2 regions of the Streptomyces sp. NPDC002853 genome follow, and region 1 is predicted to be linked to the other one. Evidence: riboswitches for the same ligand, from Rfam matches in the RefSeq annotation. Region 1 holds a riboswitch; the other holds the start of a gene.

The links. A riboswitch is a leader RNA that binds a small molecule or an ion and turns the genes downstream of it on or off. The one in region 1 is predicted to bind thiamine pyrophosphate.
Region 2: it holds a riboswitch for thiamine pyrophosphate, as region 1 does, so the genes downstream of both, thiO (glycine oxidase ThiO) here and thiM (hydroxyethylthiazole kinase) in region 1, are expected to answer to the same signal.

What each region holds. Positions count from the first base shown of each region.
Region 1 covers NZ_JBSFUS010000014.1:62,803-77,511, forward strand. The annotation lists gene ACWD02_RS34005 (hypothetical protein) at 1-75, opposite strand, end outside; gene ACWD02_RS34010 (hypothetical protein) at 733-1,521, shown strand; gene ACWD02_RS34015 (hypothetical protein) at 1,764-2,024, shown strand; gene ACWD02_RS34020 (hypothetical protein) at 2,184-2,453, shown strand; gene ACWD02_RS34025 (HemK2/MTQ2 family protein methyltransferase) at 3,007-3,693, shown strand; gene ACWD02_RS34030 (iron-containing redox enzyme family protein) at 3,844-4,842, shown strand; gene ACWD02_RS34035 (catalase) at 4,902-7,412, shown strand; gene ACWD02_RS34040 (DUF1360 domain-containing protein) at 7,665-8,210, shown strand; TPP riboswitch at 8,366-8,491, shown strand; gene thiM (hydroxyethylthiazole kinase) at 8,548-9,318, shown strand; gene thiE (thiamine phosphate synthase) at 9,540-10,178, shown strand; gene thiD (bifunctional hydroxymethylpyrimidine kinase/phosphomethylpyrimidine kinase) at 10,175-11,017, shown strand; gene tenA (thiaminase II) at 11,024-11,713, shown strand; gene ACWD02_RS34065 (purine-cytosine permease family protein) at 11,710-13,125, shown strand; gene ACWD02_RS34070 (serine hydrolase domain-containing protein) at 13,259-14,413, opposite strand; gene ACWD02_RS34075 (helix-turn-helix domain-containing protein) at 14,556-14,709, shown strand, end outside.
Region 2 covers NZ_JBSFUS010000001.1:1,434-16,142, forward strand. The annotation lists gene ACWD02_RS00010 (methyltransferase) at 1-169, opposite strand, end outside; gene ACWD02_RS00015 (SAV_6107 family HEPN domain-containing protein) at 298-834, opposite strand; gene ACWD02_RS00020 (ATP-binding cassette domain-containing protein) at 998-1,789, shown strand; gene ACWD02_RS00025 (YhgE/Pip family protein) at 1,761-3,845, shown strand; gene ACWD02_RS00030 (TetR/AcrR family transcriptional regulator) at 3,896-4,513, shown strand; gene ACWD02_RS00035 (DUF4126 domain-containing protein) at 4,900-5,514, shown strand; gene ACWD02_RS00040 (phytoene desaturase family protein) at 5,560-7,086, shown strand; gene ACWD02_RS00045 (hypothetical protein) at 7,109-7,990, opposite strand; gene metF (methylenetetrahydrofolate reductase [NAD(P)H]) at 8,036-8,956, opposite strand; gene thiE (thiamine phosphate synthase) at 9,046-9,696, opposite strand; gene ACWD02_RS00060 (Rv2175c family DNA-binding protein) at 9,782-10,147, opposite strand; gene ACWD02_RS00065 (NAD(P)/FAD-dependent oxidoreductase) at 10,213-11,379, opposite strand; TPP riboswitch at 11,563-11,675, shown strand; gene thiO (glycine oxidase ThiO) at 11,673-12,869, shown strand; gene thiS (sulfur carrier protein ThiS) at 12,866-13,093, shown strand; gene ACWD02_RS00080 (thiazole synthase) at 13,100-13,894, shown strand; gene pknB (Stk1 family PASTA domain-containing Ser/Thr kinase) at 13,986-14,709, shown strand, end outside.

The DNA.
Region 1 (14,709 bases):
CACGGATGGGGCGAGCGCGAGCGCGATGATGAGCACCACTACGACGCTGAAGACGATTCCGAGACCCACGGACATGTGTTCCGCCCTTCTCCGAGATTCCTTCAGGCACTTCCGATACCCGGGTCGCCAGAAGTTACTCGACGCCAAGAACGCAAGCCGGATACGGAGATCGCCCCCATTCCGTCAAATGCCGGTCCGAGCAGGGATTTCCCACCCACCGCGCTGTCCGCAGGAACACTCGAATGGCCCGGCCCGCGGAAGAGGACATTCCGCGCGCTGACACCTCGCGGCCCGTGCGAAATGAAGAAGGCACGCCCGTCACGGGTGTAGTGCGGTGTGCGGCGCCCCCGCACACGCCGCCACGGGGTCTGAGTCAGCGTCGCTCGGCCACCGCTTCTGAGAGCAGGCCGGGGCCAGAGTCTGGCGGTCGTCTCTTGCAGCGGGCGAGCGAGCAGGCGAGCTTGTCGCCGCCGCCTGGTGAACGTTTCACTGAGCCTTCCCGCTCTTGCAGGCGCACGGCCATTTCCGCAGGTCAGGGCACCCCTGCAAGGTTGATCAGTAAACCTTTGCGCTACAGCGCACTCCTCTTGGAGATTTTGCGGGAAATGCGTGTGATGACTGTTACATCCTTTACGTCCGGTCTTGATGTGAGTTGCGTAACTTCGCAGATGTCGCCGCACCGAAGCGGCCACGCATCCCCACTGAAGCCGACCCGGAAGGGCCCCGTTCACCATGCGTACCGCTCGCACACTGCGCACCACCGCCATCGCCGTCGTCGCCACCGCAGGCATCAGCCTCGGTGCCGCGTCCGGCGCCATGGCCGCCACGGCCCCCCACACCACCAGCCCGGCGAGCATCACCGTCGAGTCCATCGCGCACTCCAAGACCAAGACCAAGGCCAAGGTCAAGACAGTGAAGCTGCGGGACGGCTCCACCGCGAAGGTCTACAAGCTCGGCAAGCACAAGGCCAAGGCCGTCATCGCGGGCCCCAAGGGCGGCACTCTCGTCGCCAACGGCAAGAACGCCTACGCCAACCACAACGGCCTGCACATCAAGCTCACTCCGAGCGGCTCGCTGACCTCCTGGATGGACAAGGCCAAGCCGAAGCCCAAGCCTCAGCCCGAGAAGCGCCAGCACGTCCGCAACGACACCCTCGCCGACGGCTCCATGGCCCGCGTCTACAAGCTCTCACCCACCCACTGGCAGGCCGTCACCGCCGCCGGGACCCTGGACGCCAACGGCCGTACGGCTTCCGGTGAACACAACGGCATGCACCTGTCCCTGTCACCGAACGGGTCCCTCAAGTCCTGGATGGACAAGGCAGTCGACCCCGTGCCGGACCCGCAGCCGACCCCGGACGACGACGTCCGGCCCGACCCCCAGCCCACCCCGGACGACGACGTGAAGCCCGACCCGCAGCCGGCCCCGGACACCGACCCGGTCAAGCCCGACGTCCCGAAGCCCGCACCGGCCACCGACCCGACCGCCGTCCCGCTCCCGGCGCCCGCCCCGGCCGTCTGACCGACCCCGGACCCCCAACCCCCGGCAGGACGATGCATCACGCGGAGTGAGGGACGTGCTCACACGCGCTGCACGTCCTGCCGGGCTCCTCGCCAGGATTGCGGTGTCCTGCGATGTCCCGACGTGCTCGCCACAGCCGAGGCCCGCCCGCGCACGGTGGACTCAACCGGATGAGCGACCGGATGGGCCGTGACCGCAGGCACCAACCACTCCCTCCTTGCCTGAAAGGTCTCTCCCCCCTCGTGTCCGCCCACGTCCGAGCCCTTCTGATCGTCGTCGCCGCCCTCGCAGCGAGCGCCTTGCCCACCGTCGCCGCGTTCGCCTCTCCACCCCACGTACCGTCCACAGTCCCGCACAGCACACCGCGCGAGGAGATCCAGCCCGCCGCCAACATCGCCGGACAATTCGCCCGCCGTACAGCCGAGCGCTCGACCGGAAAACCGCTCGGCCTCATCCCCGAACAGGCCACACACCCCGTCGCCCTCAAGGCAACAGCAACGTGACCAGCGAGAAGGCCCGAGAGTCCGGGGCGCCGCGTCCTGAATCGCGGGATCAGAGACCCCGGCGTCAAGGGTGAACGTCGTTCCTACCCAGACGCACGGAGCCGTTCCGCGCGGGTCGTAGCCGTTGGCTTCGTCGTGCCCGCCCTACCATCAGCCTCTGTGCCCCCCACCTTCGAAGAGTTGGTCCAGATGCAGCGCGCCGCTGACGCTGCGCACGCACAGGCGGAACAGCTGCGCGACCAGTACGGTCCACCAACCCTCCACCCGTGGTCCGAGCAGCAGTCACGGACGTACGAGACGGCGTGGCGAGCGGGGCGCGTTCTCACGCGAGACGTCCAGAGCGCGGTCGCCGAGTACGCCAAGAACCACGGCGAGCCCAGGCAGGACACGGAAGCCCGGGTGAAAGAGGCGGCCGGGCATCTCGAGTAGCACCGCGTGTGCTTGTCCGACCGAGGTCGATCGAGACTTGGCGGTGGCGGGCGCGGCGGTGTGGACAAGACGCCAGGGCGAACGGACCGCGACCGGCACCGATGATGGTCGCCCGCGCGCGCCGCTCGGCTGGGCGGGAACTCCCAGCCGAGCGCCTGTTGTCTGTGCAGCCGCGGGAGACAGCGGCCGCTGTCGGGACGGCGGCGCACCGCCCGCCTCTGCCTCTGACTCCGCAGGTTAAGCGCCTGTCGCCACACCCCGCACCCCGCACCCCTCACCGCATGCCGGCCCGCTGGCGGTGCTCGTCGACGCCCCGCCTCTCCGGCCGGCGCAGCGCGGCGCAGTGCGCCGCGGTCGTGGTGCAGCGGATGCGGATGCGGCGAAAGGTGTGTGACAGGCCGAAGGGGGCATCCGGGGGAAGCCACGCGTTGTGGGACGGCTTGGACGGGCTGGTCCTCAAGTGGTGGTACGCCGGTAACAGGCGGAGTCTGGATTGTTGAAGCTGCCCCCGTGGGGCTCGGTGGGTGACCGCCCTGATCAGCATGGAGGCCCTGTGACCACCGTCGACGCCCCTCGCCGCCGACCGGTTTTTGGCAGAGTTCTGCGGCTTCCGGGGGTCTACGCCCCGCAGGCCGACAGCTATTTTCTGGCCGAGGCCATGCACCGTGAGAACGTGGCCGGTCTGGACGTCCTCGATCTGTGCTCGGGCAGCGGTGTACTGGCCGCCCATGCCGCCCGGCTGGGGGCCCATGCGACAGCCGTCGACATCTCCCGCCGTGCGGTCCTCACGGCCCGTCTCAACGCCCTGCTCGCCCGGCAGCGGGTCGCCGTCCACCGTGGCGACCTCCTCGATGCCCTGCCAGGGCGCACCTTCGACCTGATAGTCAGCAACCCGCCCTATGTCCCGGCCCCGCCCGCGGTCCTGCCCAACCGTGGCTCCGCCCGCGCCTGGAACGCCGGCCCCGACGGCCGCGTCCTCCTGGACCGGATCTGCGAAGCCGCACCCCGGGCCCTGCGTCCGGGCGGGACGCTCCTGCTGGTGCACTCCGCGGTCAGCGGACCCGAAGCGAGCCTGCGACGCCTGAGGGAGGCCGGGTTGCGGTCCGCAGTCAGCGACCGCGCGTATGTTCCGCTCGGTCCCGTCATGCGGGAGCGGCTCACCTGGTTGCGCGAGCGCGGGCTGCTCGGACCCGGGGAGGACAAGGAAGAACTGGTGATCATCCGTGCCGAGAAGCGCTGACCGAGGGACTGCGCACGCCGGGTCACGGTCACCCGACTCCAGCCACCGGACGCCTGTCCGGCCCGGCATGGGGAACCCGGCTCCGGACACGAGCACCGCCCCCCGCAGGAAGGCACATCGGCCGTGACCGTCACCGACCAGCCCTGCTCCATGGCTCCGGCCCTCCCCGCCCCGCGCGGGGACCTCTCCCACCGCGTATTGCGCGCCCTTGCCGGCGAAAGCGCCGTGTTGCCCGGTCCCGAGGACGTCGCCCGCGCCCAGCCGTACGGCGATGACCTACAGCTCTGCCTCTACCTCCTGTACGAGCTGCACTACCGCGGCTTCGAGGGCGTCGGTGAGCTCTGCGAATGGGACCCCGATCTGCTGCGTGTCCGGGCCGCGGCCGAGCACCGCTTCCTCACCGCACTGCGGGCCGATACGCCGATTGCCGCGAGCGTGGACGAGGCGGTCGGAGAGCTGCTCGTCGAACCTGTCGGCGACGACGGTCACAGCGTCAGCCACCATCTCAAGGCCGGCGGTGAACTCTGGAAACTGCGCGAGTACGCAGCCCTGCGTTCGCTCTACCACCTCAAGGAAGCCGACCCCCATCTGTGGGTCGTGCCGCGGCTGCGCGGGCGCGCCAAAGCCGCCATGGTCGCCATCGAGTTCGATGAGTTCGGCGGCGGGCGCGCGGAGGACATCCACGCTCAGCTCTTCGCCGACTTGATGGCCGACCTCGGCCTGGAGACCACGTACGGGCGCTACCTCGACGCGGCTCCGGCTCAGGCCCTGGCGACGGTGAACCAGATGTCCCTCTTCGGCCTGCACCGCAGACTGCGCGGGGCCCTCGTCGGGCACTTCGCGACCGTCGAGATCACCTCACCCCCCGGCTCCCGCCGACTCGCCCAGGCGCTGCACAAGGCAGGCGCCGGGCCCACTGCCCTGCGATTCTACGAAGAGCATGTGGAAGCGGACGCCGTCCATGAGCAAGTCGTACGACGCGACGTGATCGGCGGCCTCCTGGAGGACGAGCCCGCGCTCGCCCCCGACATCGCGTTCGGCATCCGGTCAACCGGCTTCCTGGAGGGCCGGCTGGGTGAGCACCTTCTCGCCGCCTGGCGCGAGGGGCGTACGGCCCTGCGTGAACCGATCGGCGACACCGTCCCCTGAACACCTGAACATCGCCCCCCTCAGCTGCACCTCACGCACCCCCCACGGTTGGAGAACGCATGCCGGGCCAGAAACCTGCCAAGAAGCTGACGAAGAAGACCGCCTCGTCTGCGACGGCCGCGGGCAAACCCGCGGGAAAGAAGACGGCCAAGAAGACCCCACCGGTGGCGGAGAAGCCGACCGCCGCCAAGCAGACGGCCAAGAAGCTGGCCACCAAAGAGCCAACCGCCAAGAAATCGGCAGCCAAGAAGTCGGCAGCGGCGGCGAAGCCCAAGCAGGGGCGCAAACGCACTCCCCTGAAGGCCGTGGCCAAGAAAGCCGTCGACGCCCTGACCCCGGGCACCGGCCCCGCCGACGGCGTCCCGGGCAAACCCGGCGCCGAGAGTCCGCCGGTCGCCGAGCCCACCACCCCGCGCCCCCCGCTGCCGCCCAAGCCCGACCAGAGCGGCCCGGCCACCGTCAGTCCGACCGGTCAGGCAACCGCCGCGGACCCCGAGTACATGGCACAGGGCGAGACCTACCTGACCACCGCACAGGGCGCCCGGCTGTACGAAACGGACCACTCCCTCAAGGCGGGCCCGCGCGGCCCGGTCCTCCTCCAGGACCACCACCTGCGCGAGAAGATCACCCACTTCGACCACGAACGCATCCCCGAGCGCGTCGTCCACGCCCGCGGCGCCGCCGCGCACGGCGTCTTCGAGGGCTACGGGACCGCCTCCGCGGTCACCAAGGCGGCCTTCCTGGGCAAGGGCGTCGAGACCCCGGTGTTCGTCCGCTTCTCCACCGTCCTCGGCTCCCGTGGATCCGCCGACACCGTCCGGGACACCCGCGGTTTCGCCACGAAGTTCTACACCGCTGAAGGCACCTTCGACCTGGTCGGCAACAACATCCCGGTCTTCTTCATCCAGGACGCGATCAAGTTCCCCGACATCATCCACGCGGGCAAGCCGCACCCCGACCGGGAGATCCCGCAGGCACAGAGCGCGCACGACACGTTCTGGGACTTCGTCACCCTGCACACCGAAGCCACCCACCACACTCTGTGGAACATGTCGGACCGCGGCATCCCGCGCTCGTACCGCATGATGGAGGGCTTCGGCGTCCACACCTTCCGCCTGGTCAACACCGACGGTGCGACGTCGCTGGTGAAGTTCCACTGGAAACCGAAGCTGGGTGTGCACTCCCTGGTCTGGGAGGAAGCGCAGATCACCAATGGCGTGGACCCGGACTTCCACCGCCGCGACCTGGCCGACGCGATCGAGGCCGGCGCCTACCCGCAGTGGGAGCTGGGCGTCCAGGTGTTCCCCGACACCGCCGACCAGACGTTTGAGGGCATCGATCTGCTCGACTCGACGAAGATCGTGCCCGAGGAACTGGCCCCGGTGCAGCCGGTCGGGTTGCTCACCCTCAACGCCAACCCCAGCAACTTCTTCGCCGAGACCGAGCAGGTCGCCTTCCACGTCGGCCACCTGGTACCCGGCATCGACGTCACCGACGACCCCCTGCTGGCCGGTCGCCTGTTCTCCTACCTCGACACCCAGATCACCCGGCTCGGCGGCCCCAACTTCGCCCAGCTGCCGATCAACCGCCCGCACGCCCCCGTCAACGACATGCTGCGCGACGGCATGCACCAGACGGCCGTGCACCGCGGAGCGGCCCCGTACAAGCCCAACTCCCTCGACGGTGGCTGTCCGTTCATGGCCGGGGAAGACATGGGGGCCTACGTCGAGCGGCCGGTGACGGTCCCGAAGGGCCGAAAGGTCCGCGAGGCTCCCGCCTCCTTCGACGACCACTTCAGCCAGCCCCGCTTGTTCTGGCTGAGCATGAGCGACATCGAGCGCGAACACATCATCGCCGCCTACACGTTCGAACTGGGCAAGTGCTACGAGCAGGCCATCAAGGAGCGGGCGCTGCAGGTGCTCGCCAACATCGACCCCCTGCTGAGCGAGCAGGTCGCGGCCGGACTCGGCCTGCCCGTGCCGGCACCCACGGTGAAGCTGGCGAACCCCACCCCGAGCCCCGCCCTCTCCCAGGTCGGCCACACGTGGCCGCTGGACGGCCGGATCATCGGCATTGTCGCCGACGCCGACTGTGACCTCGACGGGGTGCGGGAAGTGCGTCAGGACATCCTCGACGCCGGGATGGTGCCCCTCGTCATCGCCCCGTCCGGCGGCAAGCTGGACACCTCCGGCGACCCGCTCACCGTGCAGCGCACCTACGCCACCGCCCGCTCGGTCGAGTACGACGCACTGCTGCTGGCGGGCCCGCTCGGCTCGGGCGCGGACGCGTTCGCGGCCAGGGACGCAAAGGCAGGAAAGGGCCGCAAGCACGCCGCCCGAAAGAAGACCGCCGTCACCGACCCGCGGGTCCTGTTGCTGCTGGCGGAAGCCTTCCGCCACGGCAAGGCCATCGGCGGCTGGGCCGGCGCGGAGACCGCCCTGGCCGCGACGGGCATCGCGGCGGACGCACCGGGCGTCATCAGCGGCGCCACCGGCGCCCGCGTCCTCGGTGAACTGACCGCTCTGATGGGCGCGCACCGAGCCTGGGAGCGGTTCCCGACGAAGGTCTGACCCCCTTTCGAGCGCGGGGAGGCGCCGGGCACCCAGTGTCACCACCCGGCCCTCCCCCGGGCGTATCCGTCTCTGCTCCCCCAGTCCTGGCCCTCGTACCGACGGAACTGGAATCGGGTGTGGTCGGTGCGCACGAACAGCGCACTCACTGCCCAGCAGGCCGCCCGCACCGTTTCCTACGGGTCATGACGGATACATGGGTCGTCACCGACCCGACCAGATCAACCACCGCCCCATCCGACGGAGGATGTCGTGAACCGCGATGCACACCCGGAAGACACCCGTGTCCACCGGATCGGGGAAGCCCTCCGGCGCGTCGGCCGCGCGTACGCGCCGAGTGAGGACCGCCAACTGCGAGGGCATGCCGGTGCCGTAGTCGCGTTCGCCGCGTACACAGCCGCCTGGGGTGCGGTGGTCGCCCGGCGGAAGACCGACCTGCCGGACCGCCACGAACCCTTGGACATCCTGCTGACGGCGACCGCCGTGTTCCGGCTGAGCCGACTGCTCAGCAAGGGAACCGTCACAAGCCCGCTCCGGGCGCTGTTCACACGCTACGAGTCGGCGACCGGCCCCGCCGAGGTGAGCGAATCCCCCCGCGGAGGGATTCGTAGGTCGACCGTGGGCGAACTGGTCACCTGCCCGTTCTGCCTCAGCGTCTGGGTGACCACCACCCTGACCGGGGCCCACCTGCTGTGGCCGGGTGCCACCCGAACCGTGACGGGCGGACTCACCACCCTGGCGATCTCCGACACCCTGCAGCTGGGGTACGACTGCCTGTTGCAGAAGAACGCCGAGTGACCCTCCAGGTGCGCCTCCTCGCCGCGCCGGCGGGGCCAGGCGCGTACTGAGGGACCGAGGGTGGTGGTGCTCCACGACACCGTTCCAAGAGAGCCGTGTCGCGTCGTCGTCGGCCCCAAGTGCGAACTCCCGTTCCCGAGGGAGGTACATTGCGTGGTGACCACCGCGGGAGCTCGGGAGTAGCCGGGCTGAGAGGGCGGACGGGACTTGCTCCCCTTTCCGCCGACCGCATGAACCTGGACCGGGTAATGCCGGCGTAGGAAGAGTGCTGACGATGGATACTGCCTCCATATCTGCCCAAAACGGCCCTGCCGTTCCCCGTGATGCCGTGGCGGACGTGATCGCGTCTCTGCGGTCCTCCGCACCCCTCGTGCACTGCCTGACCAACGTCGTGGTGTCGCAGTTCACCGCGAACGTGCTGCTCGCCGCGGGGGCCGCCCCGGCGATGGTGCACAGCGCGGAAGAGGCCGGAGCACTGGCCCGAGTGGCCGGCAGCGTCCTGGTCAACCTGGGGACGGTGACGTCCGTGACGGCGGAGGCGATGCGCGTCGCGGTCAAAGAAGCGGCCGGGTCCGGACGCCCGTGGGTGCTCGACCCGGTGGCGGTCGGTCCGCTGCCTTGGCGCACCGGCCTCGCCCACGAACTCCTGGATAGCGCACCCCCAGCGGTCATTCGCGGCAATGCCTCCGAGATCCTGGCCCTGGACAGCGGCGGCTCCGGCGGGCGCGGCGTGGACAGCACGGACGCCCCCGAGGCGGCGCTGGCCGCAGCCCTCGCGCTGAGCCGGCGCTACGGCTGCGCGGTCGCCGTGAGCGGCCCGGAGGACGTCCTCACGGACGGGACGCGCGTGGTGCGAGTAGCCAATGGGCACCCGCTGCTCCAACGGGTGACGGGAACCGGCTGCTCACTCGGCGCCCTGGTGGCCGCTTGCACCGCCGTCACCGGCGACGCGCTGCTGGCCGCCACTGCCGCGTCGGGCCTGCTCACCGTGGCCGCGGAGAACGCCGCCACTCGCTCGACGGGGCCCGGCACGTTCGCGGTCGCACTGATCGACGCGCTGTACGAGCTCAGCCCGGACCGGCTCGCCGAGGCTCTCAACCTGCGCTGAGATCAAGCGTGTTGTGGGGGTCCGCGCCGATCGGTCGGCCTGGACACCACCTGCTGAACAGCCCCCGCCCGACCTGAGGTGCGACCTCAGCACCCTCGCAGACACAGACCTACCCCTGCGGATATCTCAAGTTCCTGCGCGTCAGGACCCTCTCTGTCCCCGCACCTCCCGCTGCGTTTCCCGCGGTTTTCCCCGGCCGGGCGACCCCCAAGGAGCAACCCATGCGACCACCACTTGACCTATCGCTGTATCTCGTCACCGATACCCGACTCTGCGGCGACCGCGGTGTCGCCGCCACCGTGGCAGCCGCCGTCAAGGGCGGTGTCACCGCTGTCCAGTTGCGCGATCCGGACGCGGACGCCCGTACGCTGTTCGCGCTCGGCCAGGCGATCCAGGCCGAACTCGCCGGCACCGGTGTCCCCTTGATCGTCAATGATCGCCTCGATGTGGCGGTCCGGCTGGACGCGGACGGCGTCCACCTGGGGCAGCGGGATGTCTCCCCCGTGACCGCCCGGCGCCGCCTCGGTCCCCATGCCTACATCGGCCTGTCCGTCAGCCGTCCCGAGCAACTGGCACATATACCGGATGCCGTCGACCACCTCGGTGTCGGTCCGGTCTTCCCGCAGTCCACCAAGCCGGACGCGGACGCCCCGCTCGGTCTGGGCGGCCTGGCCCGGATCGTCCGGGCCAGCCCGCTGCCGTGCGTGGCCATCGGCGGGATCGGCCTGTCCGAGGCCGCCGCGGTCAGGGGAAGTGGTGCGGCCGGGATCGCTGTCGTCAGCGCGGTCTGCGGGCAGCCCGACCCCGAGGCCGCAGCGCGTTCACTCGTCCGCATCCTGCGCCAGGAGGTCCCCGCGTGATCAGCCCGCCCATCGCCCTCACCATCGCCGCCAGCGACCCCTCCGGAGGCGCCGGGATCCAAGCCGACTTGAAGGCGTTCTCCGCCAACGGCGCCTACGGAACAGCCGTTCTGACCGCCCTGACCGCGCAGAACACCCAAGGTGTCACCGGCATCCATGCCGTCCCTCCGGCGTTCGTCACCGAGCAGCTCGACACCCTGTTCGCCGACGTCCGGGTGGACGCCGTCAAGATCGGAATGCTGGCCGACGCCGCCATCGCCGCAGCCGTCGCGGACGCCTTGGAGCGGCACCGCCCCCGATACGTCGTCCTCGACCCCGTCATGGTCTCGACCAGCGGCCACCGCCTCCTGGAGGCCGATGCGGTGGCAGTGCTGCGCGAGCGCCTCCTGCCGCTCGCCGACCTCATCACCCCCAACCTCCCCGAGGCCTGCGACCTCCTCGGCATCGCCGCCGCACAGAACCGGACCGACGCCGTCGAGCAGGCCCGCGCACTCCTCCAGGCCGGCGCCCGGCGCGTCCTGCTCAAGGGCGGCCACCACACACACGACGCAGCATCCGTCGACATCCTCGTAGACGCCACTGACACCTCTGACGCGACAGGCGTCCTGGGCGCGGGCGTCACCGAGCTGTCCGCGCCTCGCGTGAACACGCGCAACACCCATGGCACCGGCTGCACCCTCTCCGCAGCCATCGCCGCCCTCCGCCCGCAGCGCAACGACTGGAACACCGCTGTCCGCGCCGCGAAGGACTACCTGACCGGGGCCCTGCGCGCGGCCGACACCCTGCGGGTGGGCCACGGCCACGGCCCCGTCCACCACTTCCACCAGTACTGGAGCTGAGCACCCATGACCACGACGTTCTGCGACGAGCTGTGGACCGCCACGGCCGAGATACGTTCGGCCATCGACAAGCTGCCGTTCGTCACCGGTCTCGGCGACGGCACCCTGGACCGGGAGAAGTTCGTCTACTACCTGGCCCAGGACGCCCTCTACCTGCGCGACTACGCTCGTGCGCTGGCCAGCGCCGCCGCGAAGGCGGACCGGCCACAAGACATCGCGTTCTTCGCGAAGTCCGCCCACGACGCCGTCGCCGTCGAAAGCACCCTGCACGAGACCAACGTCGTCGACGTAGATGCCTGGACCCCCTCCCCCACCTGCACCGGATACACCTCCTACCTGCTCTCCGTGGCCCACACCCAGGGCTACCCGGAGCTGGCCGCCGCGGTCCTGCCCTGCTTCTGGATCTACGCCGAGGTGGGCCGCAAGCTCCTCGAACAGGCCGGCGACCTGACTGCCCATCCCTACGGCGACTGGATCGGCACCTACGCCGACGAGGAGTTCGAAGCCGCCACCGAACACGCCCGACAGATCGTCAACCGGCTCGCGGACCAGGCCGACCCGGCCACCCGCGCACGCATGCGTACGGTCTTCACCACTGCCTCCACCTGGGAGTGGATGTTCTGGGACGCCGCCTGGCGCGTGGAGTCCTGGCCCTTTGGCGCCGCTCCCGCCCAGGTTTCGGAGCTCGCGAAGTGACGACCACCACCGAACCCACGACCCCACCACCGGCCCCGGCCGCGGCCCCGGCGAACGAGGCGCCGCTCACCCTCGACCAGCCCACCCCCAAGATCCTGACCGCCCTGGACCAAGGCACCTTCTGGGCCAATCTGGGGGTCAGCCTGCTCGGCTTCAGCGGCATGCTGGTCGTCCTCGACCCGCTGGGCACCGGCAGTCCGACCTTGTCGTTCGCCGCCGCCGTCACCGCGTCCGTCGTCGGCACCCTGATCGGCACCCTCGCCCTCGGCCTGGCTGCCATCACCGGAGCCCGCACCGGAGCGCCCTCGATGGTGCTGCTGCGCGGCCTGTTCGGCGCGAAGGCGTCCTACCTGCCCACCGTCCTCAACGTGCTGCAAATGGTCGGCTGGGCCGTCTTCGAACTGGTGGTCATCTCCACCGGCTTGAAGATCCTGGCCCGCCAGGCCTTCGGCGAACCGGGACCCGGCTGGCTGTACGTGCTCGTCGCGGGCGCGGTGACGACGGCGCTCACGCTGCGCCCGCTCGGCGCGCTGCGGCTCATCCGCCGCTACGTCACCATCGCCGTCGTCCTGGCCATCTGCTACCTCGGCTGGGACCTGGTAGACCGCGGCATCCCGATGGAGGGCGGCTCCTGGAAGGACTTCTGGTTCGCCGCCGACAGCGTGATCGCCGTGTCGATCTCCTGGCTGCCGTTGGTCGCCGACTACTCGCGCCACTCCCGCAGCGAAAAGGCTGCGTTCGGTGGCCTGGTCGTCGGCCAGACCCTCGCGGGCGTCGCGGGCTCGGTCCTCGGAGTGGCCGCCCTCGCGGTGATCGCGTTCGACAGCACCGACCCGTACAAGGTCTTCGACCCTTTCACCGCCACCAGCGTCGGCGTGATCTGCTTCGGTGTCCTGGTGCTGCGCGAGGTCGACCAGTCCTTCGCCAATGTCTACTCCACCGCCGTGTCCGCCCAGAACCTGCTCCCCCGGGCGGACCGCCGCGTCCTGTGCCTGATCAGCGGCACCCTGGCCACCGTCCTGGCCCTCCTGGTGAACATGGACAGCTACGCCAGCTTCCTCTACCTGATCGGCGCGGTCTTCATCCCGATGTTCGCCGTCCTCGTCGTGGACTTCTTCGTGCTCGGCGGCCACCGCGCCTGGGACGTCTCCGAACAGGCCCCCACCCGCTGGGTCATGCTGCTGCCCTGGACACTCGGCTTCGCCGCCTACCAGCTGATCGCACCCACGAACATCGCCGGCTGGTCCGACTTCTGGGCCTGGCTGCAGGACGCCGTGGGCCTCACCGTCCAGCCGTGGATGAGCGCCTCCCTGCTCTCCTTCGCCGTAGCCGCCCTGGCCACCCTCGCAGTGGGCCGCGGGCGTCGGCACGCTGCGACGCCGCCCGAGTCGCCCGAGTCGCCTCGGGGGTAGCGCCAAGCACCCCACGGGTTGCCACCGGCGCGGGCGCCTTCTTCACGCGTGTCGACCCGCTGGTCTTTCCGTTGGCTGTTCAGCGGGCCCGGTGCCAACCGGGCCCGCACCAAAGGCCCTTGCCGTTCGTTCGTCAGGCGCGGCGTCGTAGCCGCTCAGCGATGCCATGAGTCAGCTTCATCTGATCGTCCTCGAGGTTCCACTTCCCCTTCTGGTACGCCTGATTGCTCACCCAGAACACCATGATCCCGTCGCGTCGGAACTTCGCGAGCGTCGCCAACGACCAGTCGTTGCCCCCGTCATGCCAGGCGACCCGGCCGTCATCGGAGTCGACGACGACCCAGCCGTAGCCATAGGCCCCGTCCAGCTCCGGCACCCGCACCTGTGGGGCGAACAGCTTGCGCTTCGCGGTCGCGGACAGGACGCTGTCGCCGGTGAGGGCGCGATGCCAACGGAACATGTCCCGGGCCGTGGAGAGCATCCCGCCGTTGCCGCGCAGATTCCAGGACGGGCCGTCGGCCGCCCACGGATGATCCATCGGCCGTCCCTGCGCGCGCCCATGCCGGTCATACTCGACGGCGACCTCCTCGCGCTTCCAGGCGGGCAGCACATAGCCGGTGCGGGTCATCCCGGCGGGCCGGAACAGGTTCTCGGCCAGGAAGCGTTCGTAGCTCACGCCCGAGACCTTCTCGACGATCGCGGCGAGCACGCTGTAGCCGACATTCGAATAGCGGAACTCCTTGCCAGGAGCCGACCGCAGCCGGGCCTTCAACACCCCGGCCAACAGCTCCGATCGCGACAGCGGGTCGTAGTCGTCGCCGAGCGATTCGGGCAGGCCCGCCGTGTGCGTAAGGAGCTGATGCAGGGTGATGGCCCGCTTGTCCTTGGGCACGGAACCCAGATGCGCACCGATCCGGTCGCTCACCCGGAGCTTGCCGCTCATCTCCAGCTTCAGGATCGCGGCGGCGGTGAACTGCTTCGTGATCGACATGACGTCGTACACGGTGTCGCAGGTCGCGGGGGTCTTCGCCGAATGGTCGGCGAGTCCGCGGCCCGCGCAGTGCTTGAGTTTGCCCCCTTGGGCGGCGGCCACCGTAATGCCCGCCCCTGGCGGGAGTTCGCGGTCGAGGTAGTGGTCGATGTCCGGATCCGCCGAGTCCCGGCTCGCCGGGGCCTCTCCCGCCTTTCCGCCACCGGGCCCGGACCGTGTTGTGCCCACGGTGCGCACATCCGAGCACCCGACGAGGGCGAGCACGAGTGACAGCGCGAGGGAACCGAGGCGGTCCACGTATGCCTCCAAGACAACGACGACAGATGTGAGACCTAGCTGATCGCCGCTGCCGGGCTCGTTCAACGGATGAGCTGTTCGAGCTTGTGCGAGTCTGCTCAGACACAGGTCAGCGACGTACACCGGAACCGGAGGGACCCGCATGACGCCACCGCCCGTGCCGCCCCACACCGCCGAAACACCCGCGTTCATGGCGGAGTTGCGCCGCCTCAAGGCCTGGTCGGGCCTCAGCTACCGGGAACTGGAACGTGCGGCTGCCACGGCGGGTGAGGTGCTGCCGTACTCGACTGCCGCGA
Region 2 (14,709 bases), on a different contig from region 1:
GGCGGGCGACGGGCACGGCGAAGTTTCCGCTGCCGCCTCCGGTGTCGAGCACGTCGAGGGAGTGTGACTCCCGGCCCGTGGCCTTGACCCGGCGGTCGAGGGCGTCCTTGAGGACCTCCCAGACCACGGCGGTACGGAGAGAAGCGCGGGGGCGCATCGGGTCCGACACGGCAGTTGACTCCTCGGCGCGTCCACCGCACGTCCGCGGCGGAGCTAGGGGGTTCCCTCCGCCTGCTCTTGCGGCAAGTCAGGAGGGTGCGGGCGCTCCCACCTTATTGCCTTCGGACGACTGCCCCGTCACCCGTCCCGGCTCGCGTCCGGCGGCTCCCGCCTGGGCTGGGGCAGCACGGGCTGCAGGCCCAGCATCCGCTCGACGAGGCGTAAGAACATCCCCACGTCACGCAGCAGATCGTCCGCGTCCCGGACGGAGGCCGCGCCCTGTATGCCGGCCTCCGCGCGGGCCCTGCGTGGTGCGCCGGAGGCGAACAGGGCGCTCCACTCGGCCAGTTCGGGGGCTATCTCGGGGAGCACTTCCCAGGCGCTGCGGATGCGCTGCCTGCGGCGCGGGGTCGCCTCGGGCCGGCCGCGGGCGGCGAGGACGGCGGCCGCGGTGCGCAGGGCCGCGAGGTGGGCGGTGGCATAGCGCTCGTTCGGAGGCTCCAGGTGCGCGGCCTCGTCGATGCCGGCGCGGGCCTGGGCGAGCAGTTCGAGTGCGGCGGGCGGGGCCGTGGCCCGGCGCAGGACGGGGTGCACGTCGCTCGCGGGGCCGGTCGCTACGGGGGCAGGGCCGACGGGGCGGTGCCGACGTGCGGCTGCTGCGGAAGTGCTGGCCATGACGAACCTCCTGTCGTCGCGTAACGGCTATGAGGCCGTATGTGCACATCGTGTAGTACGCCACTGACAATCGGTCCTGACCAGCGCTTTTGCCTGGATCGCCGGTTCGCGTTAGTTTTTGCACTGACCAGTCAGTTCAAAAAAGAGGGCGCGAGGGGAAACTGTGGACGGGCCGAACGACGGCGAGCGGGGAGCCGCCGTCACAGCACGGGAGTTCGGGCTCAAGGGACCGCGGGGCTGGGCGTTCCGCGGGGTCGGCGTCGAGGCCGGACCCGGGTCGCTGATCGCGATCGAGGGGGCTTCGGGGTCGGGCCGCACCTGTCTGCTGCTCGCGCTGACCGGGCGGATGCGCCCCACCGAGGGTGAGGCCTCGGTGGGGGGCTTCCGGCTGCCCAAGCAGCTCGCGGCGGTCCGCCGGATCAGTGCGCTCGGGCCCGTGCCCGGCGTGACGGATCTCGATCCGGCGCTGACCGTCGCCGAGCACCTTCACGAACGGGCGCTGCTGCAGCGGCGGTTCGGCGGCTCTCTGCGGGGCCTGCTGCGACCGCGCGCCGAGCGGAAGACCGAGGCGCGGCTGCGGGTCGACGCGGCGCTGTCCGCCGCGGGGCTCGACATGGAGTCGCTGCCCAAGGGGCGGCGGACCTCCGTACGCGATCTGGAGCGCCTGGAGATCCTGCGGCTCTCCGTGGCGCTTGCGCTGATCGGGCGGCCCCGGCTGCTGGGCGTCGACGACGTCGACCTCAAGCTGTCGGACGCCGAACGGCGCGAGGCCTGGGACCTGTTGAGGTCCATCGCGCAGAGCGGCACCTCCGTCGTGGCCGTGTGCAACGAAGCCCCCGACGACGCGATCGCCGTTTCCACGGGCCGCGCCGAGGACGACGCCGAGGACGACGCCGACGACAACAACGACGACAAGGAGACGGCGGATGCGCTCGCCGAAGCTGGCCTCGCTTGAGCTCAGGCGCTTCGGCAGGGGGAAGCTGCCGCGTGCCGCGCTCGTCGCGCTCCTGCTGCTGCCCCTGCTGTACGGCGCGCTGTACCTCTGCTCGTTCTGGGACCCGTACGGCCGCCTCGACCGCATACCCGTGGCGCTCGTCAACGACGACAAGGGTGCCACGGCCTCGGGCAAGAAGCTCGCGGTGGGCGACGGCATCGTCGACGGCCTCGAGGACAGCAAGACCTTCGACTGGCACGAGGTGAGTTCCGCCGAGGCGCGCGAAGGTGTCGAGGACGGGACGTACTACCTGTCGCTGACCATGCCGTCCGACTTCAGCAAGCGCGTCGCGTCGAGTTCGGGCGACTCCCCGGAGACGGGCGCCCTGCAGGTGCGCACGAACGACGCCAACAACTACATCGTCGGGCAGATCTCCCGGACGGTCTTCTCCGAGGTGCGCACGGCGGCCTCCACGAAGGCCTCGCGCTCCTTCCTCGACAAGATCTTCATCTCGTTCTCCGACATCCACGGGGCGACCGAGAAGGCCGCCAAGGGCGCCGACAAGCTCGACAGCGGCATCGGCGAGGCCAAGAAGGGCTCCAAGAAGCTCGCAACCGGCCTCAAGGACGCCAAGAAGGGCAGCGGGGACCTGGCGGGGGGCATCAAGAAGCTCGACAAGGGCGCCGGCGACCTGGAGGCCGGGTCGAAGAAGGTCTCGGACGGCACCCAGAAGCTGGCCGACAAGGTGAACGGCACCGCCGACAAGGTGCGGCCGTTCCTCAAGGACAACGGCAAGACCATCGGGGACACGGCCCAGCTCGTCGCCGACTCCTCCAAGGCCCTGCGCGGCAACCTGGACACCTGGGTCAAGCTCGCCCCCGTGGCGGCCGACGGCGCCAAGAAGGGGTCCGAGACCATCGGCGGCCTCTACACGGATCGCTGCGAGAACCTCCCGGTCCCCGACCCCGCCTGCCCTGAGCTCAAGAAGGCCAAGACGGCAGCGGAGAACGTGTCGACCATCGCGGACGACATGAACACCGTGGTCAAGGACCAGAGCAGCGACGTCAAGAAGATCGACAAGAACCTCGCCGCGCTGCAGAAGAAGTCCCAGGCGCTCGCCGACCGCGCACCGCACCTCGACGAGGACCTGGACAAGGCCGTCACCCAGATCAACGAACTCAACACCGGCGCGGGCAAGGTCGCCAAGGGCGCCAAGAAGCTGCACACGGGCCTCGGCACCGCCAAGACCGGCGCCGACGACCTCGACACCGGCATCGGCAGGCTCAAGACGGGTGCGACCGACCTCAAGGGCGGCATGTTCAAGCTGGCCGACGGCTCCGAGAAGCTGTCCGGCGGGCTGCACGACGGCGTCAAGAAGATCCCCGACTACGACAAGAAGGACCGCGACCAGCGCACCGACGTCATGGCCGACCCGGTGCAGCTCGCCTCCCAGTCGATGCACAAGGCGCCCAACTACGGCACGGGCTTCGCCCCGTACTTCATCCCGCTGTCCCTGTGGGTCGGCGCGATGGTGGCGTACATGCTGATCCAGCCGCTCAACCGGCGCGCGCTCGCGGCGGGCGCCTCCTCCTGGCGGATCGCGTTCGCGGGCTGGCTGCCGGTCGCCGCCCTCGGCGTGCTCCAGGTGGCGGCCCTGATGTCGGTCCTGCACTGGGGCCTCGGCCTGCAGATGACGCGAGCGGCCGGGACGGTGGGCTTCCTCTGCCTGGTGACCTGCTGCTTCGCGGCGATCGTGCAGTGGCTGAACGCACGCTTCGGGGCGGCCGGGCGCATCCTCGTCCTCGCCGTCCTGATGCTCCAGCTGACCTCGGCCGGCGGCACGTACCCCGTCCAGACGAGCCCGTCCTTCTTCGGCGCGATCCACCCCTTCCTGCCGATGAGTTACGTGGTCGACGCCCTGCGGAGGCTCATCACGGGCGGCGGGCTCGGCCCCGTCTGGCAGGCGTGCGTGGTCCTCACGGCCTTCACGGCGGGCGCCCTCGCGCTGACCGCGCTCTCCGCACGCCAGAAGCAGGTGTGGACCCTGGACCGCCTGCACCCGGAGCTGAGCCTGTGAGACCCGCAAGTGCGCCTGCCCGGGCGCCGAGACCTGTGAGAATCGGGCCCATGGACAGCAGCGCAACCAGCACCCGGCGTGAGGCCACCCGGCAGAAGCTCTACGAGGCGGCCGTCACCCTCATCGCGGAGCAGGGCTTCTCGGCCACGACGGTCGACGAGATCGCCGAGCGGGCCGGGGTCGCGAAGGGCACCGTCTACTACAACTTCGCGAGCAAGTCGGTCCTCTTCGAAGAGCTGCTGCGGCACGGCGTCGGCCTGCTCACCGCCTCCCTGAAGGAAGCGTCCGAAAAGGCGGCGGAGCGCGGCGGCAGCCAGCTCGACGCGCTGGACGCGATGATCCGGGCGGGCCTGGTCTTCATCGACCGCTATCCCGCCTTCACCCAGCTGTACGTCGCCGAGCTGTGGCGCACCAACCGTGCCTGGCAGTCCACCCTGATGGTGGTCAGGCAGCAGGCGGTCGCCGTCGTGGAGGACGTGCTGCGCGCGGGCGTCGACAACGGCGAGCTCAGCGAGGAGATCGACATCCCCCTGACGGCCGCCGCGCTCGTCGGGATGGTCCTGGTGGCGGCCCTGGACTGGCAGGCCTTCCAGCCGGAGCGCTCCCTCGACGACGTGCACTCGGCGCTCTCGCGCCTGCTGCAGGGCCGGGTGAGCGGCGGCCGCTGAGCCGCCGTCACGGCACATACGGCACGCACGACAAGGCGCCGGTCCGGCGCCGCCTGATCTCCAGGCGGCACCGGGCCGGCGCTCTCGTGTTCCCCCGCAGTCCCCCGTTCGGCCCCTCGGGTGGTCATTCCCGAGCCGCCGTCCGTCTCCCCGCGTCTCACTCCCACCTTCGGTGGGGTGGGAGGAGCGGCCAAGGGCGCCGCGCCGTTCCGCCGCCCCGTGTCGGCGGTACGGACGCTGCGCCCTTCTCCGTGTCCCTCACTCTTCCGTCTGCGCAGGTCGGGACCCATCCGCGCTGATACTCATCTCCATCACTAGGTACGGATACTCAGACCTGGGCACTCATCCCCAGGCCGGGTCGTTCCCGACTGGTTACGATCGCGTCCGTGTCCGTACTCCCCCTGGTCTTCACCAGCGGCTGGGCAAGCGGGATCAACGCGTACGCCGTGGTCCTGCTGCTCGGTGTCTTCGGCGCGACCGGGATCACCGACGAGGTCCCGGAGTCGCTGCAACGTCCTGATGTGCTGATCGTCGCCGGGGTGCTCTTCGCCTGCGAGGCCGTCGCCGACAAGATCCCCTACCTCGACTCGGTGTGGGACACGGCGCACACCGTGATCCGGCCGGTGTCCGGCGCCGTGGTGGGCGCGCTGCTCGCCGGGCAGAGCGGTTCGCTCCCGGACCTGGCCGCGGGCGCGGTGGGCGGTTCGACGGCGCTGGCGAGCCATTGCGTGAAGGCCGGTACGCGGATGGCGATCAACACCTCGCCGGAGCCGTTCAGCAACGTCATCGTGAGCACGGCGGAGGATCTCGGGGTGGCCGGGATCGTCACCTTCGCGATGTTCCATCCGGAGGCGGCGGCGATCATCGCGGCCGTCCTGCTGGTGCTCGGCCTGATCCTGCTGTACTTCCTGATCTCGCGGATCAGGCGGTTCCTGCGGCGCAGGGCGCAGCGGCGCGAGGAGAAACGGCTGGCGGCGCACGGAGGCCGGCCGCCGGACTGAGGGCTCCCGGCGTGACTGTCAGTGGTGGCCGATAAAGTCCCTGGCATGGCACGGATTGTGGTGATCGGCGCCGGGATGGGCGCGATGACGGCGGCCGCCCGGCTGGCCGTCGCGGGCCACCGGGTGGTGGTCCACGAGCGGTCGGGGACGTACGGCGGCGCGCTCGGCAGCTTCGAGCGGGACGGCTTCGCCTTCGACACGGGCCCGGGCCTCCTGCAGCTCCCCGCCGTCTACCGCGACCTGTTCGTCAAGACGGGCAAGGAACCGCTGGAGAAGTGCGTCGAGCTGTCCCAGGTGGAGCCCGCCGTGCGGCACGTCTTCGCGGACGGCACGACGGCCGATCTGCCGAACGCCTCGCGCGCGGGCGTCGGTGACGCCCTCGACGCGGCCCTCGGCAGCGGCGCGGGCGCCCGCTGGGCGGCGTACATGAACCGCGCCCGTGAGGCATGGGACCGCACCCGGCGCCCCCTCCTGGAAGAGCCCCTCTGGCCGAACTGGCAGGTTCTCGCCGAGCGTGAGCCCTACCCCTCGGTGCCGCACAAGCGCCTCCTGCGGCGCGAGCGGCGCGCGACGACCCTCACCGAAGTCGGCGAGCTCGAACTGGGCGGCGACGCACGCCTCCTGGCGCTCCTCGAGCAGTACGCCCTCGCGTGCGGCCTCGACCCGCGTGCGACCCCGGCGAGCGCGGCCGTCCTGCCGTACCTGGAGCACACCTTCGGCGCATGGTCCGTGCGCGGCGGGATGCGCGCGCTCGCCCGGGCCGTGTACGAGCGGTGTCTCGCCCGGCGCGTCGAGTTCGCGTTCGACTCCCCCGTCACCCGGATCATCGAGAAGGACGGCCGCGCGGCGGGCGTCGAGCTCGCCGACGGGACGGCGCACGAGGCGGACTTCGTGGTCGCCGGTGTCGCGCCCGGCGCACTGGACGGCTTGCTGTCCGGTGTATCCGGCATGCCCGGCGGTTCCGGTGTGAACATACGCGCGGAGGGTGAGATCCAGGCCCGCTCCGGTCTTCCCAGCCGCCTGCTGATCTTCCTCGCGCTGACCGGCGCGCGCCCGGACGGCACGCCCCACCGCACGGTGCTGCACACCCCCGACCGCGGCGACGAGCTCGACCGGCTCTTCGGGGACCGCCCGGGGCTGCCCGCCGCCCCCACCCTCACGGTGCTGCGCCCGGCCGACCCGGCGCTCACGCCCGACGCCGGGCACGAAGCGGTCACCCTGTCGGCCACCGTGCCCGCGCACACGGAGGTCACCGAAGCGGACGTGGAGGGGTTGCTCGACCGTGCCGAGGCCGTGCTGCCCGGACTCCGGGACCGCCTGCTGTGGCACGAGGTGCGCACCCCCGCCGACATCGCGGAGGCCACCGGCGCCGACGGCGGCGCGGTCCCGCCCCCGTCCCTCGCGGCGGGTGAGGGCCGGCTGCTCCACCCGGCCAACAGCACGCGCCTGCCCGGACTTTTCACGGCCGGCGGCTGGGCCCATCCCGGCGGCGGTCTTCCGCACGCGGGCATGTCCGGCACGCTGGTCGCCGGACTGATCGTCGAGGGACCGGAGTTCCGGGGCTCGCAGTGAGCAAGGCCCCGGCCCCGCGGACTCAGTAGCGGTACTGCTCGTTGTAGCCCGCGTCGTATCCGTTCCCCTGGGCCTGCTCGCCCTGGTAGGGGTACGGCTGCTCCGGCGGGAGTTCGCCGCCGTACTGCCCGTAGGGGTCCTCGACGCTGCGCTGCTGGGGCACCCAGACCCCGCCGGGCGGCGTCTCGTTGTACGTGCCGGCCCCGCTGTCGTAGGGATCGGCGGCGGGATAGGGCGCGTACTGCTGCTGGTCGCCGTACGCGTCGTAGCTCTGCTCGCCGCCGTACGACTGCGTCCCGATGTACGGGTCGGAGTACGCGGCGTACTGCTGCTGCCCCGTCTCGCCGTACGCGTAGGGCTGCTGGGGGTCGTAGCCCGCGGTGGCGTACGTGTCGTAGCCGTAGGCGGTGTCCTGGTGGGCGGCCTGCTGGGCCTGCTGCTGTGCGTACGCGTCGTCGCTGTAGACGCCGTACTGCCCGGTGTCGTCGGGCATCGGCTCCGGTGCGTAGACCCCGCCGCCGGGAGGGGTCTCGGGCGGCGGTCCTGCCGGGCCCGCCGCCTCGTACTCCAGGTCGGAGACCTGGAGCGTCGGGTCCTGGTGGGCCTCCGCGCCCCGCGGCGTCGTCTTGCGGCGCTTGCTCAGACCGGGCTGGCCGCCGAGCGCCCAACCGGTGGAGAAGCCGCGCCGGAAGGACAGCGTCACGTACGTCTGGCCCGTGGCGAAGGCGATCGCGCCCGCACCGATGACGATCACCGACGGCAGCAGCACGCCGATGACCACGCCGAGGAAGCCGCCGAAGGCGAGCAGCCGCCAGCGCAGCCGCGCCTTGTACTGCAGCAGCACTTCGCCGAGCAGCCACAGCGCGACGCATCCGAACGCGATGTAGAGGACCGTCCAGCCCATGTACGCCCCTCTCCCCGCGGCCGCCGCCCCCAGGGGTACGACCGGTCAGGTCTGCGGGTGATGCAGACCCAGATTCTCGTAGATTTCCAGCGTCGCCGTGGAGTTGTTCAGCGTGATGAAGTGCAGCCCCGGCACACCCTCGTCAAGGAGCCGCGCGCAGAACTCCGTCGCGAACTCGATGCCAATGGAGCGTACAGCCGCCGGATCGTCTTTGGCTGTGAGGATGCGCTCTTTGAGCGCCGGGGGGAAGGAAGCGTTGCTGAGCTGGGGCAGCCGCTCCAGCATGCGCACGTTCGTCACCGGCATGATCTCCGGGATGATCGGCGTCGAACAGCCCGCGGCCTCGACCCGGTCGCGAAGGCGCAGATACTCCTCCGGGTAGAAGAACATCTGTGTGATCGCGTAGTCGGCGCCGGCGCGGCACTTGTCGACGAAGTGCCGGACGTCGGTGTCCCATTCCTCCGAGCGCGGATGCATCGCGGGGAAGGCCGCGACGCCCACGCAGAAGTCACCGGACTCCTTGATCAGTTGGACCAGTTCGGCGGCGTACGTCAGGCCCTCGGGGTGCTTGACCCAGTCCGCGAGGGGGTCGCCGGGCGGGTCGCCGCGGACCGCGAGCATGTTCCTGATGCCCGCGTCCGCGTACTGCCCGATGATGTTGCGCAGCTCGGCCACGGAGTGGTCGACCGCGGTGAGGTGGGCGACCGGCGTGAGCGTCGAGTCGGCGACGATCTGCTGCGTCTCCTTGACCGTGCCCGCACGCGTGGACCCGCCCGCTCCGTAAGTCACGGAGACGAAGCTGGGGGCCACCGCCTCGACCCGGCGCAGGGCGTTCCACAGGTTCCGCTCGCCCTTCGGGGTCTTCGGCGCCGAGAACTCGAACGAGTACGTCGTCTTGCCGGTCGCGAGCATGTCGCGCACGGTGCGTGCGCGATCAGTTCTGGTGGAAGCAGTGCCTAGGGCCATACGGGCAGGTTAGCCACGGGGCACCGCTACCGGCCAATCCCCGTCCACCCTGCGGACAGCGTCGCCGGAGGTTGGCCGAAGATCGCCGATCAGGCCGTACGCAGCCGCTTCGCGAAGTCGGCAGCCGCGGCGCCCGGATCGTCCGCCTCCGTGATCGCCCGTACGACGACGACCCGGCGGGCGCCCGCTTCGAGCACCTCGTCGAGGTTGCCCGCGTCGATGCCGCCGATGGCGAACCACGGGCGCCCGGTGCCCAGCGAGGCGGTGTACCGGACGAGGTCGAGTCCGGGGGCGTGCCGGCCGGGCTTGGTGGGGGTCGGCCAGCAGGGCCCCGTGCAGAAGTAGTCCACGCCGTCCTGCGTCGCGGCGGCGGCGGCCTCCGTGTCGGCGTGCGTGGAGCGGCCGATGAGGACGTCCTGGCCGAGCACGGCGCGGGCCGCGGGGACGGGCAGGTCGCCCTGGCCCAGGTGCAGCACGTCGGCGCCGATGGCGTGCGCGACGTCCGCGCGGTCGTTCACCGCGAGGAGCTTGCCGTGCCTGCGGGCCGCGTCGGCGAAGACCTGGAGGTGGTCGAGTTCCTCGGCCGCCTCCATGCCCTTGTCGCGCAGCTGCACGATGTCGACGCCGCCGGCGAGGACGGCGTCGAGGAACTCCGGGAGGTCTCCCTGGCGCTTGCGGGCGTCCACACACAGGTAGAGGCGGGCGTCGGCGAGCTGCTCGCGGGCAGGCTTGGTGGCCATGGAAAGGTCCCCCCGGTCGTCGGTGGCCTACGGGCCGCGTGTCCCGGGGGATCCGCGGCCCGTACGCAACGGTTTTCCGTTTCGGTCAGACGGCGAGCGCCTGGGCGCGGCGCTTCACCTCCGTGCCGCGATTCTCGCTCAGGGCCTGCGCGGGAGTCCCGGGCAGGGTCGGGTCGGGAGTGAAGAGCCACTCCAGCATCTCTTCGTCGGAGAAGCCGTCGTCCTTCAGGAGCGTCAGGGTGCCGGTCAGGCCCTTGACGACCTTGTCGCCGTCGATGAAGGCGGCCGGCACCTGAAGCGCGCGGTTCTCACCACGGCGCACGGCGATCAGCTGGCCCTCCTTGACCAGCTGGCGCACACGCGTCACCTCGACGTCGAGCATTTCTGCGATGTCGGGAAGGTGGAGCCACTCGGGGACGAGAGCATCAGTCTTTGCGTCAATCTCGGTCACGGGGTCAAGCGTATCTCCGGGCACCGACAGCGGCCGGGCAGAGGCCCCCGGTCACGGCGGCAGCGCTACGGCAGCAGTGCCTTCTTCAGCGGAATCGCGGGGTCCGAGGCCAGCTCGGCGGAGAGGCGGGCGCCCGCCTCGATCAGCTTGCGGCCCTGCGCCAGATCCCTGGGGCGGCCCACCGCGAGGAGGGCCACCAGAGCCCCCTGCCGCAGCCAGCACACGCTCCAGGCCGCCCCCGCCGGATCGCCGCGCCACACCAGCTCGTCGGCGGCCGTGTGATGGCCCGCGTACTGGACGAAGCGGCCGAACTGCTCCGACCAGAAGTACGGGACGGGGTCGTACGCCGAAGGGGTCTCGCCGATGATGTTCGCGGCCACCGTGCGCGGGCCCTGGAGTGCGTTGTCCCAGTGGTGGACGAGAAGACGCTCGCCGTACCTTCCCGAAGGGAACGAGGAGCAGTCGCCGACCGCGTACACATCGGGTTCCGACGTCCGCAGGTGGTCGTCGGCGAGGACCTCCCGGTGTGCGCCCAGGGTGATGCCGGAGTCCGCGAGCCAGCCCGTGGCGGGGCGTGCGCCGATGCCGACGACGACCGCGTCCGCGGGCAGCCGGGTGCCGTCGGTCAGGTGGACGCTGCCGGGCTCGACGCGGTCCACGCGCGCGTGGGTGCGCAGTTCGGTCCCGGAGTCGGCGTACCAGGCCGTCATCGGGGCGGCGACCTCCGCGGGCAGCGCCCCGGCCAGCGGTCGCTCCGCGGCCTCGACGACGGTGACCTGGCAGCCCGCCTCGCGTGCGGCGGTCGCGAACTCGGCGCCGATCCAGCCCGCGCCGACGACCACGATGCGGTGCTGCTCGGCGAGCACGGGCCGCAGCCGCTCGGCGTCGTCGAGCGTGCGCAGCAGGTGGACGCCGGGCACTCCGGAGACCCCGGGGAGCAACATCGGTTCGGCGCCGGTGGCGATGACCAGCGCGTCGTAGGGAACGGGTCCCGACGCGGTGTCCAGTTCGTGGTCCGCCGGGCGGACCCCCGTGACCTCGTGGCCCAGGCTCAGCTCGATGCCGAGCGCCTCGAAGTCGACGTCGAAGGCGGAGCCCTCCGCCTTGCCGAGCAGCACGGCCTTGGACAACGGCGGTCTGTCGTACGGCTGGTGGGGCTCCGCACCGATCAGGGTGACCGCACCGGCGAACCCCTGCTCGCGCAGGGCCACGGCGGTCTGCACCCCGGCCATCCCCGCGCCCACGACGACGACCCGGCGCTCTTCCTGCCTCCGCTGCTCACTCACCCGATCACTGTAGGACGGCGGGTGAGGCGCGCCTCAGGGCGCGACGGCGAGATCTCTGACACACCGTCACTGCTGGTGACCGCAGAGCTGCTCTACCTGCCCGGGGCACCACGGGCTAGGGTTGCCGTGCAAAGCACTCGCGGGAGCCCGGACGCACCGGGCTGAGAGGGAGGCTGGACGGCCTCCGACCGTACGAACCTGATCCGGGTCATGCCGGCGAAGGGAGGGGCTGGACACCCATGCATCCACGAACACCACCCCGTACGACGGACACGAGCGACGTCCTTGTCGTCGGGGGCGGCATCATCGGCCTGGTCACGGCCTGGCGGGCGGCGCAGCGCGGCCTGTCCGCCGCGGTAGTGGACCCCGAGCCCGGCGGCGGCGCGGCGCAGGTCGCCGCGGGCATGCTGGCCGCCGTCACCGAGCTGCACTACGGGGAGCAGACGCTGCTCGGCCTGAATCTGGCCTCCGCGCGGCGCTATCCCGAGTTCGCGGCCGAGCTGGCCGAGGCGAGCGGCCGCGATCTCGGCTACCGCGCGTGCGGCACGCTCGCCGTCGCGCTCGACTCCGACGACCGCGCCCACCTGCGGGAGCTGCACACCCTTCAGCAGCAGTCAGGGCTGACGTCGGAGTGGCTGAGCGGCCGTGAGTGCCGCCGCCTCGAACCGATGCTCGCGCCGGGCGTCCGGGGCGGGCTGCGGGTCGACGGCGACCACCAGGTCGACCCGCGCAGGCTCGCCGCGGCGCTCCTGGTGGCCTGCGAGCGGACCGGCGTGGTCTTCCACCACGCGTGGGCGGAGCGCCTCTCGGTGACGGGCGACCGGGCCACCGGAGTCGTCCTCGCCGACGGCACGGCCCTGGAGGCCGACCAGACCGTGCTCGCCGCGGGCAGCCTCAGCGGGCGCCTCGCCGGGGTCCCGGAGGGCGTCCTGCCGCCCGTGCGCCCCGTGAAGGGCCAGGTGCTGCGCCTTACGGTGCCGCAGCGTCTCGCGCCGTTCCTGAGCCGCACCGTGCGCGCCGTGGTGCGGGGCAGCCACGTCTACCTGGTGCCGCGCGAGAACGGCGAGCTCGTCGTCGGCGCGACCAGCGAGGAACTCGGCTGGGACACGACGGTCACGGCCGGCGGCGTGTACGAGCTGCTTCGGGACGCCCACGAGCTCGTACCCGGCATCACGGAACTGCCGCTGACCGAGACCCGCGCGGGCCTGCGCCCCGGCTCCCCCGACAACGCGCCGCTGCTCGGCCCGACCGCGCTCCCCGGCCTTCAGCTGGCCACCGGGCACTACCGCAACGGCGTCCTCCTGACGCCCGTCACCGGCGACGTGCTCGCGCACTGCCTGACCACCGGTGAACTGCCCGACGAGGCAAGGGGATTCACCCCCCAGCGTTTCGTCCGCGACCCCCGCACGCAGCGCTTCCTGGAGCAGCCCGCATGACTCTCCCGTCCGACACAGCCGTCACCGCCGTCTCCGTGAACGGAGAAGCACGCGACGTGGCCGCGGGCACCACGCTCGAAGCCCTCGTCGCCACCCTGACCGCGGCCCCGTCCGGGGTCGCCGCCGCGCTCAACGAAACCGTCGTCCCGCGCGCGCGGTGGTCCACCACCGAACTCACCGACGGGGACCGCGTCGAGGTCCTCACCGCCGTCCAAGGAGGCTGAACCGACATGGCAGACGACCCCTTCGTCATCGGCGGGCTCACCCTTTCCTCCCGCCTGATCATGGGTACGGGCGGTGCGCCGAGCCTGGACGTGCTCGAACGTTCCCTCGTCGCCTCCGGCACGGAGCTGACGACGGTCGCGATGCGCCGCCTGGACCCCGGGGTGCAGGGCTCGGTGCTCTCCGTCCTGGACCGGCTCGGCATCCGCGTCCTGCCCAACACGGCGGGCTGTTTCACCGCGGGCGAAGCCGTCCTGACCGCCCGCCTCGCGCGGGAGGCCCTCGGCACCGACCTCGTCAAGCTGGAGGTCATCGCGGACGAGCGCACCCTGCTGCCCGACCCGATCGAGCTCATCGACGCCGCCGAGACCCTCGTCGACGACGGCTTCACCGTCCTCCCGTACACGAACGACGACCCGGTGCTCGCCCGGAAACTGGAGGACGTGGGCTGTGCGGCGATCATGCCGCTCGGCTCCCCCATCGGCTCCGGCCTCGGCATCCGCAACCCGCACAACTTCCAGCTGATCGTCGAGCGCGCGGGCGTGCCGGTGATCCTGGACGCGGGCGCGGGGACGGCGTCCGACGCGGCGCTCGCCATGGAACTCGGCTGCGCGGGTGTGATGCTCGCCTCGGCCGTGACGCGGGCGCAGGAGCCGGTCCTGATGGCCGAGGGCATGCGGCACGGGGTCGAGGCGGGGCGGCTGGCGTACCGGGCCGGGCGCATCCCGCGGCGGCACTTCGCCGAGGCGTCCTCGCCCGCGGAGGGCATGGCCCGGCTCGATCCGGAGCGGCCCGCGTTCTGAGCGTCGCGTGCCTGTCACAGCTCGGCTGCAGTCGAGGCCCGAGCGCGCCCGGGCGGGCAGCGGTGTCAGCGGTGGCTCGTAGACTCCCTGCGTGGACACGACCCTTCAGGACCCGCTCGTCGGGCAAGTGCTCGACGGCCGCTATCGCGTGGACGGGCGGATCGCGGTCGGCGGGATGGCCACGGTCTACCGGGCCGTGGACACCCGCCTGGACCGCGTGCTCGCGCTCAAGGTCATGCACCCGACGCTGGCCGCCGACGTCTCGTTCGTCGAGCGCTTCATCCGCGAGGCGAAGTCGATCGCCCGGCTCTCGCACCCGAACGTGGTGGGGGTGTACGACCAGGGCGCCGACGGCGCGTACGTCTATCTCGCGATGGAGTACATCGCCGGCTGCACCCTGCGTGACGTGCTCCGCGACCGCGGCGCCCTGCAGCCGCGCGCCGCCCTGGACATCCTGGAGCCGGTCCTCGCCGCGCTCGGCGCCGCCCATCGCGCGGGCTTCGTGCACCGCGACATGAAGCCGGAGAACGTCCTCATAGGGGATGACGGCCGGGTCAAGGTCGCCGACTTCGGGCTCGTGCGCGCGGTGGACACCGTCACGAACACGACCGGCACGGTCCTCGGCACCGTCTCCTACCTCGCCCCCGAGCAGATAGAGCACGGCACCGCGGACACCCGGGTGGATGTGTACGCGTGCGGCGTCGTGCTCTACGAGATGCTGACCGGCGCCAAGCCGCACTCCGGTGAGTCGCCCGCCCAGGTGCTCTACCAACACCTCCACGAGGACGTACCGCCCCCTTCGGCGGCCGTCCCGG